One region of the Pandoraea commovens genome, then DNA from elsewhere that is predicted to be linked to it. Evidence: predicted binding sites of a transcription regulator. Region 1 holds the regulator's gene; the other holds the start of a gene.
What was found. The regulator FliA, encoded in region 1, starts transcription of late flagellar genes. The targets are predictions, from matches to a motif close to CTAAAGTTTNNNNNNNNNNNGCCGNTA.
Positions count from the first base shown of each region.

Region 2: a site for FliA is predicted at 1,707-1,733, ahead of NTU39_RS08955 (FlxA-like family protein). Genes of this name have one in related genera too.

Region 1 is NZ_CP102780.1:5,851,928-5,856,844, reverse strand. It holds gene flhA (flagellar biosynthesis protein FlhA) at 1-664, shown strand, start outside; gene flhF (flagellar biosynthesis GTPase FlhF) at 661-1,926, shown strand; gene NTU39_RS26375 (MinD/ParA family ATP-binding protein) at 1,919-2,803, shown strand; gene NTU39_RS26370 (RNA polymerase sigma factor FliA) at 2,841-3,569, shown strand; gene NTU39_RS26365 (flavoprotein) at 3,566-4,129, opposite strand; gene NTU39_RS27020 (CBU_0592 family membrane protein) at 4,129-4,386, opposite strand; gene NTU39_RS26360 (hypothetical protein) at 4,388-4,816, opposite strand.
Region 2 is NZ_CP102780.1:1,896,941-1,901,857, forward strand. It holds gene NTU39_RS08950 (glycoside hydrolase family 15 protein) at 1-1,670, shown strand, start outside; gene NTU39_RS08955 (FlxA-like family protein) at 1,792-2,349, shown strand; gene mdtD (multidrug transporter subunit MdtD) at 2,542-3,987, shown strand; gene NTU39_RS08965 (ABC transporter substrate-binding protein) at 4,031-4,917, opposite strand, start outside.

The DNA.
Region 1 (4,917 bases):
GGCGTACGGCTACACCGTGGTCGATGCCGGTACGGTCGTGGCGACCCACCTGAATCACCTGATTAACGCGCACGCCCACGAATTGCTGGGACGTCAGGAAGTGCAGCAGCTTATCGAGCGCATCGGCAAGGACGCGCCGAAGCTCATCGAAGACCTGGTGCCGAAGACCATCGCGCTCACCACGTTGCAGAAGGTGTTGCAGAACCTGCTCGAAGAGCAGGTGCCGATTCGCGACATGCGTACCATCATCGATACCATCGCCGAGCATGGCGCACGCGTGCAGGATCCGTACGACCTCACGGCGCTGGTGCGCCTGTCGCTGGGTCGCGCGATCACGCAGAGCGTGTTCCCGGGCAGTGGCGATCTGGAAGTCGTGGGGCTCGACGCCAATCTCGAACGAATTCTCACGCAGGCGTTGTCGGCCGGCGGCGGCACCGGTCTGGAGCCGGGCCTCGCCGATACGCTGTTGCGTGAAACCCAGGCAGCCGTGACGCGTCAGGAGCGTCAGGGTCTGCCGTCGGTATTGTTGGTTCAACATCCGCTGCGTTCGCTGCTCTCGCGCTTCCTGCGCCGCAGCCTGCCGCAGCTCAAGGTTTTGTCGTATGCGGAAGTGCCAGACACCCGTAACGTGAAAATGACGGCACTCATCGGAGGTCAAGCGTGAAGATTCGGAAATTCTTTGCGGGCACGTGCCGCGACGCACTGCGCCAGATTCGCGAGGAAATCGGACCCGACGCGGTCGTATTGTCCAATCGCTCGGTCGCCAACGGCGTCGAGATCGTGGCGTTGGCGGAAGAGGATCTGGACGCGCTCGCGGGTGGCGACATGCCGACGCATCGGCCGCGTCCCCGTCCTGCCGCACCGGCCCCGGCACCCGTGGCGAGTCCTGCCACCGCCGCGAACGACATCGCCGCGACCAGCGCCTTCGCGCAGTCGATGATGGGCGAGTTGCAAAGCATGCGCGGGTTGCTCGAAGAGCAGGTCGCAGGTCTTGTGTGGAACGACAAGCAACGTCGTTCCCCGGCACAGGGCGAGATTCTGCGCACGTTGCTCGCGGCGGGTTTCTCGGCGCAGCTCGGCCGGGCGTTGCTGGAGCATCTACCGGAAGGCAGCGACCGCGAGAACGGTCTGGACTGGGTGAAGAACGCGCTCAGGCGCAATCTGCCCATCATGCCGAACGAAGACGAATTGATGGATCGCGGCGGCGTGTATGCGCTCATGGGGCCGACTGGCGTGGGCAAGACCACGACCACGGCCAAGCTCGCGGCGCGTTGCGTGATGCGTCACGGCGCGGAGAAGCTCGCACTGCTTACGACCGACAGTTATCGTATCGGCGGCCATGAGCAGCTGCGCATCTACGGCAAGATTCTGGGCGTGACGGTGCATGCGGTGAAGGACGCGACGGATCTGCGTCTGGCGCTGACCGAACTGCGCAACAAGCACATGGTGCTGATCGACACGGTCGGCATGAGCCAGCGTGACCGCACGGTGCCGGAGCAGGTGGCGATGCTGTGCGGGGCGGAGACGCCGGTGCAGCGTCTGCTGTTGCTCAATGCCACGAGCCACGGCGACACGCTCAACGAAGTGGTGCACGCCTATCGCAGCGCGAGCGCCGAGGGCGGTGGCGACCTCGCCGGGTGTATTCTGACGAAACTCGACGAGACGACCAACCTGGGTTCGGTGCTCGACACGGTGATTCGTCACCGTCTGCCGGTGCATTACGTCTCGACGGGGCAGCGCGTACCGGAGAACCTGCACGTGGCGGACCGACAGTTCCTTATCGATACGGCGCTGTCTGCGCCGGTGACGGGTTCGCCGTTCGTGCCGTCCGAGGAAGATTTGCCGGCAGTGGTGCGCGGGGTCGATCCCAACTACAGCGGGCTGTTTGCGCCCGCACAACCTTCAGGCGAGGCCTGCTTTGGTTAAACTCGTACTCGATCAAGCTGAGGGGCTGCGCCGACTGGTGGCGCGCCATACCACGCGCATCGTCGCGGTGGTAGGAAGTGCGCCTGAAGCCGGTCAGACGAGTGTTGCGTTGAATCTGGCCAGCGCGCTGGCTCATCACGGTCAGGATGTCGTGCTGGCCGACGAGAGCGGCCATGCAGCGCCGGCGCTCGGTCTGCCGTTGCGAGGCGACATCCACGATGTGCTGGCGGGGCGCGTTTCGCCCGACGCGGTGCGTGTGCAAACGCGCGACAACGTGGTGCTGGTGCCGGTGGCGCATCGGCATCCCGAGCGCATCGATCCGCAGCGTGCGCTGCCGGTGCTGACCCTTGGCGAGCCGGACGTCGTGATCGTCGACTGCACGCACGCCGGTGGTGTGCTGAGTCCGTTGGCAGCGCATGCGCACGACGTGCTGGTGGTGCTCGGGTGTGAACCGGCGTCGATTACGGGCGCGTACTCGTGGATTAAGCAGGCGCATTACGAATATGCGCTGGCGCAGTTCCGGGTGTTGGTGAACCGGACGGAGGATATGGAGGCACGCGTCGTGTGCCGCAATCTGGCCACGACGGCGAGTCGTTATCTGGCGGTGTCGCTGGAGTTGGCCGGGCATGTGCCGTCGGACCGTCAGGTCATGCGGGCGCGGCAATTGACGCGCACTGTGGTCGATGCGTTTCCGATGGCGCCGGCGGCGGTGGCTTACCGTCAGTTGGCCGCGCAGGTGATGCATTGGCCGTTGGCCATTCGGGACACGGGACCGGCGGCGTTGGGTGCCGGGATCGGTCAGGTGGGCGATTGCGGCGGCGATCGCGGTGCCGAGATGACGCATGGCGTGGGCGCGGTGAGCGCGCACACGGCCTGAGCGTCACGGCACGCGTCGAGAGGAAGCGGAGGGAAACATGTATACCGCGCGCGGGAAGGTCGACACGAACGACACGCTGACCCAATACGCGCCGTTGGTGCGCCGCCTGGCGCTGCAATTGATGGCGAAGCTGCCGGCGAGCGTTGAATTGGAAGATCTGATTCAGGCTGGCATGCTGGGGCTGCTCGATGCGGCGAACCGGTATCAGGAGACGCAGGGCGCGCAGTTCGAAACGTACGCGAGCCAGCGCATTCGCGGGGCGATGCTTGACGAGTTGCGCGAGCTGGACTGGGCATCGCGTGGCATTCGCAAGACGGCGCGCGAGATCGAGAAAGCGGTGCAGCGACTGGAGCAGCGGCTGGGACGGGGTCCGTCCGAGAGCGAGATTGCGGGCGAGATGTCGATCGGGCTGACCGAGTATCAGCAGATGCTGCAGGACGTGCACGGCTGCCAGCTGATCTATTACGAAGATTTCGAATCGGCGGACGAAGAGCCGTTCATCGACCGCATTTGCGCGGACCCGGGTGCGGATCCGTTGACGATGCTGCTTGATGAAGGTTTGCGCGGCGGCGTGGTGGACGCCATCGATCGTCTGCCGGAGCGCGAGAAGTTGCTGATGAGTCTTTACTACGAGCAGGGTCTGAACCTGCGCGAAATCGGCGCCGTGCTCGAAGTCAGCGAGTCACGTGTGTGTCAGTTGCACAGCCAGGCGATCTCGCGCTTGCGCGCGACGCTGCGTGAGAAGGCTTGGACTTCGGCGAATTAAGGCGCTTTGTGTATTGAAAGGGTGCTCTCGACAGATTCGACGATCTGCTCGGGAGTCGCCATAGCGGCGGGGCCAAAATCCCCGCCCGCTAACCACTTCTCTCTCGGCGGTATCACGCCAACATCCCAAGACTTAAGCAGCTCAAGTTGCTTTTCCGTTAGCGGGTGCTCCCACATATATTTGTTCATCGAGGGAGCCACCAGTAATGGTTTTGACTTCACTTGCCACGCCCGGTACGTGGTTGTCAGCAGATTGTCGCAAATGCCGGATACCAGCTTCCCCAGGGTGTTGGCCGTCAACGGGGCGATGACGAAGAGATCCGCCCAGTTTCTCAGCGTGATGTGCAGGATCTGATCGCCGCGCTGGCGCCATGTATACCAATCGTCGTCATCGGTGTGAACGTCAGTCATTCGTCTTGCCGTGGCGAGATCGAAAAATGCTAGCGACGGCGTGGAGGCCACGACTTGGACGTCATACGTCAACGCTAGCAACTCGACGAGTTGGATCGTATCTTTCGCACCGATGCTGCCAGTCGTGCCCAGAAGGATTCGCCTTTGCATCACCTCGCCCTCCTGTTCTTATGAGCTTTGTACAAACCATACAGGCTGATCGACGCCCAGAAGCCTTCGATCAGCATCGAGGCTGGATTCGGGTGGTAGATCAGCGAGTAAACAATCATTAGCGATCCAGCCAGATTGAATGCCGAATATTTGTACGATGTCGTGCTGAGCGTCCCGTGCAGATTTAGAAAGTAGGCAATGACTACGGTCAGCGCACCCGCAATGCCAATGACGTCGGAGGCATTTATTGATGTCATGTCAGATGGGGGCCGCGATTTTCTTTTCGAACGGAGAAACTGACCCGGCCGTCAGTTGGATCGCATCGGTCCATCCACGCGAAGCGTGAATCGTGACGTTTGCGCTGTCCGATAGTTCGTTTTGAATGATCAGGTCACATCGAATGGGTTCTAACGACTCGAAAAAGTCGTCGACAATCGACCAACAGGCCTGTTCGAGTGTCATCGCGAGTCCTGCGTATCTGGAGAGGTATTCCTGAAACGAAAAGAACTCGACGAGTTGTCTGCGCGGGTGATATCTGAATTTCAGCCGAGCGACATTCTGTTCAGATGGATGAAGATGTTCATTCGTGCGAAATGCGGGTACATCGAAGGTGACTTCGTAGGCGCGCATACGGGCCTGTTGCCTAATGACGTTCGGAATGACGACGAATTCGTGATCAATGTTCATAGTGCCTCCGATCAAGTCCAATAGCGTTGAGGGATTGGCGAGTTTGCCCTCAACCGAGAGGTGTTGAACGGACGATATGGTGTGGATCGATTCGTGTTTGC
Region 2 (4,917 bases), 2.0 Mb from region 1:
ACACGCTGATTCTCGAGACGCGTTTCGAGACGGTGGAAGGTTGCGTCGCCGTGATCGACTTCATGCCGTTGCGCGATGGTGCTGCTGACCTGGTGCGCCTGGTGAAAGGCGTGCACGGCACGGTGACGATGTCGATGGAGCTGATCCTGCGCTTCGATTACGGCGCATCGGTGCCGTGGTCGCGTCCGCTCGATGCTGATGATCCGACCGGCCCTGGCATGCGTCTTATCGCCGGGCCGGACAAGGTCGTCATGCGCACGCCCGTCGAGATTCGGGATGTGCCGGGCAGCCTGCGCGCGCGCTTCGACGTGAAGGCGGGCGAGACGGTGCCGTTCGTGCTGTCGCGCGTGCCGTCGCATCACGCCGATCCCCGCGAAATCGATCCGCTCGCGGCGCTCACCGATACCGAACGTTACTGGCGCACCTGGGCCAATCGCTGTCAGCTCGACGGACGATGGTCGTCGGCGATTCGTCGCTCCCTCATCGTGCTCAAGGCGCTCACGTTCGTGCCGACGGGCGGCGTGGTCGCGGCACCCACGACATCGCTGCCGGAACAATTGGGCGGCGAGCGTAACTGGGATTATCGCTATTGCTGGCTGCGCGACGCCACGCTCACGTTACAGGCACTCATGCTCGGCGGCTATTACACCGAGGCGAACGACTGGAGTCACTGGCTCGTGCGTGCGGTGGCCGGTGCGCCGTCGCAAGTGCAGATCATGTATGGCTTGTCCGGCGAGCGGCGTTTGCCGGAATGGGAAGTCGACTGGTTGCCGGGCTACGAAGGCGCGAAGCCGGTGCGGGTCGGCAACGGTGCGGTGGGGCAGTTGCAGTTGGACGTCTACGGTGAAGTGATGGACGCGCTGCACCAGTCTCGTCTGGGCGGATTGCCGCCGGTCGACGCCACCTGGGAGGTGCAGACGAAGCTTGTTGCGCATCTCGAAACCGTGTGGCGAGAGCCGGACGAGGGCATTTGGGAAGTGCGTGGCGGCCGTCAACACTTCACGTATTCGAAGGTCATGGCTTGGGTAGCGTTCGATCGCGCGATCAAGTCGGCCGAGCGTTTCGGTTTGCCGGGACCGGTAGATCACTGGCGTCGGCTGTGCAAGGAGATTCACGCCGATGTTTGCGCCAATGGCTTCGACAAGCAGCGCAACGCGTTCATGCAGGCGTACGGCTCGTCGGAGATGGATGCGAGCGTGCTGATGATTCCGCTCGTGGGGTTCTTGCCCCCGGAGGATCCGCGCGTGATCGGCACCATCGAGGCGGTCGAGCGCGAGTTGATGCGCGACGGGCTGGTGCAGCGCTACCGCACGAGCCGCGTCGACGACGGGTTGCCCGCAGGCGAGGGCGCGTTCCTCGCGTGCAGCTTCTGGATGGTCGATTGCCTCGTGATGATCGGCCGTCATCGCGATGCCCGGGCGTTGTTCGAGCGGTTGCTGTCGTTGCGCAACGACGTCGGTCTGCTGGCCGAGGAATACGACACCACGCATGAGCGTCAGGTCGGCAACTTCCCGCAGGCGTTCTCGCATATCGCGCTCGTGCATGCGGCGATTCGTCTGGATGCACTCGCCGACGACGACCGCGCCGACGACGCCGATGTGCAAGAGACCGACGACGAAGCGCGCTACGAGCATGTGGGCTATCGCGCGGATAAAGCGGTCAGAGCCTGACGGAAGGGTGGGTTTCGTAGGGGGAATGTAGGGAATTAAAGGATTTCGTGAAATATGCCGTAATACTTTCGAATCCTTACTTTCTCTCATTTCCCCCATTTCCACGGAGACCCCTCGCTCCATGACGATCATTATTCCGACCAAGGGCAACGCCACGTCCAGCATGCTGGAGATCTGGCAGTCGCATATCCAGCAACAGCAGGCGGACAAGGCGCAGGCGGCGGCCAAAACGGCAGCCGCTACCGGCACCGTCAATCAGGCAGCCTCGACGAAGTCGGCCGGTGCCGACGACGCGGCCAAACCGGCCACTGCCAACACCGATGCCACGACCAACACCGACGCCGCTGAGAACAACGGCGTGAGCCGTCTGGGCGACAAGACGCTGGTGGATCTGCGCTCGATGAACGAAAGCGCCAAGCAGCAGGGGCAGGCGCTGTCCGCGACGGACGGCGGCTCTGGCGACGACATCAAGGCGCAGACGATCCGCAAGCTCAAGGAAATGCTGGCGAAGGTGATGAAGCAGTTGGACGCGGTGCGCACCAACGACCGTCTCCCGCCCGAGGACAAGCTCCAGCAGACAAACGCGCTGTCCGCTCAGGCCATGTCGATTCAGGCGCAGATTCTCGCGCTCATGGCCCCGACGAAGGCCACCGGCAACAACGTCAACACGACCGCCTGACGTTCCTGACGGTCGCGCAATCGCTTTTTTCCGACGCATCTCTGCGTATCTTTCTCATCGCAGTGATGCGCCGGACGGATCGATTGCTGCAAAACATGCAACGATCCGCGTACCCGAAGCGCGCTAAAATTCTGCTCTCGCTTAATTCATCTTTGAGGTCCGGCTGACGGCTGCGCCTCGTCCCCGTGCCGCATGAAGCAAGACAAGACGCTCACCGCCCTGCTATGGATTGTCGCGGCGGGCTTTTTCATGCAGGCGCTCGATACGACCATCGTCAATACGGCGCTGCCTGCCATGGCCGCGAGTCTTGGCGAGAACCCGCTGCGCATGCAGCCAGTGGTCGTCTCCTACTCGCTCACGATGGCCATGCTGACGCCCGCGTCGGGATGGCTGGCCGACCGCTTCGGTACGCGACGCGTGTACTTCGTGGCGATCCTGCTGTTCGTGCTCGGCTCGGTTGCGTGTGCGATGGCGCACACGCTGCCGCAACTCGTAGTCGCGCGGGTGCTGCAAGGCGCAGGCGGCTCGATGTTGTTGCCCATCGGGCGTCTTGCCGTGCTGCGGACATTCCCGGCTGGCGAGTACCTGGCGGCGCTCGCTTTCGTCTCGATTGCGGGGCAGGTCGGCCCGATGATCGGCCCGGTGCTGGGCGGCTGGCTGGTGCAGGTGGCGTCGTGGCACTGGATCTTCCTCATCAATGTGCCCATCGGCCTGATCGGCAGCCTCGCCGTGCGTCACTACCTGCCGCGTCCCGCGAAGGACGAAGTCATCGATACGAGTTTCGACTGGGGCGGGTTCGCCTTGCTGTCGGTGGCGATGGTGTCGTTCACGCTTGCGCTGGATCATCCGTTCTCGGCGGCTGGATGGGCGCCGTCTGCCGTCCTCGCGCTGCTTTGCGTTGCGACGACGCTCGGCTACTGGCCGTACGCCCGACGTCGTACCGCGCCGTTGTTCCCGCTGGAACTGTTCGAGACGCGCAGCTTCAGTCTCGGCTTGCTGGGCAATCTGGTCGCGCGCATCGGTAGCAGTGCCGTGCCGTTCCTGCTGCCGCTGCTGCTTCAGGTGGCGATGGGTTACAGCCCGCTGGCTTCGGGGTTGATGATGTTGCCGGTGGCGCTCGCCGGGATCGTCGTCAAGCGCATGGTCACGCCGCTCGTGGTGCGCTTCGGCTATACGCGTTTTCTGATGGTGAATACGGCGGTCGTCGGCGGCTCAATTGCGAGCTTCGCGCTGTTCGGGCCGGGTTGGCCGATCTGGCTGGGACTCATGCAACTGGCGGTGTTCGGCGGGGCGAATTCGATGCAGTTCGCAGCCATGAACAGTGTGACGCTGAAGGATCTCGGCACGCGTCGTGCGAGTGCGGGCAACGGGCTGTTCTCGATGGCGCAGATGCTCGCCCTCGGGCTGGGCGTGACCATCGGTGGCCAGTTGCTGGCGCTGTTCGGTCATCTGGCGGGACAGGCAGGGGAGCTTGGCGTAGGCGGCACCGTCGCAGGCTTTCGCATGACGTTCGTGTGCGTCGGACTGATTACGCTGGCCTCTGCGCTGGTGTTCCGTCGCGTGGAAGATCCGGCGGCGGGGCCGTCGCACGACGGTGGTCAGACCCATACCGCGTCTGCCACCGATCTCAAGCGCTGAGCGTCAAACCCCCATATCAAGCTGGCTGACGCTCAGTCGCCACTTACTTCTTCACCAGCGCGCACTTCGAATCGGCCAGCGGGGCGAAGGCCTTGTCGGCCGGAATCGTCTCCAGAATCTTGTACAGATCCCATTCCGACTTCGACTCGGCAGGCGTCTTCACCTGCACCAGCAGCATGTCGTGCACCAGCTTGCCGTCGGCGCGGATCTGGCCGTTGCGAATCACGGGGTCGTCGATCTTCATCGACTTGAGTTTAGCCATCACGGCGTCCGCCTCGTCGGTGCCTGCCGCCTGAACCGCCTTCAGATAGTTGAGCACGGCCGAATACACGGCGGCCTGCATCATCGTCGGCATCTTCTTGTGCTGCGCATAGAAGCGTTGTGCAAAGGCGCGCGAGCGGTCGTCCTGATCCCAATAGAACCCGTTCGTGAGGATCATGCCCTGCGCGTTCTTCAGGCCCATGCCGTGGATTTCGGTGATGAGCGAGAGCAGCGGCGTGAATACCTGTTTGCCGCCCTGAATGATGTTGAACTGCGAGGCCTGTTTGACGGTGTTGAGCGTGTCGGTGCCGGAGTTGGCCAGCGCGATCACCTGCGCGCCGGACGTCTGGGCGCGCAGCAGATAGGACGACAGGTCCGGCGAGTTCACCGGGTGCTTCACCGAGCCGACGACCTTGCCGCCCTGACGCGTCAGGATCTCGCTCGCATCTTTCTCCAGCGCCTGCCCGAACGCGTAGTCGGCGGTGATGAAGTACCACGACTTCAGACCGCGACGCAGCAACGCCTGCGAGGTCGAGTTCGCCAGCGCGTACGTGTCGTACATCCATTGCACGCTGTGCGCCGTGCATTGCTCATTGCTGATGGCGGACGATCCCGCGCCGGTCACGAGCGCGATCTTCTTCTTTTCGTCGGCAATCCGGTCGACGGCCA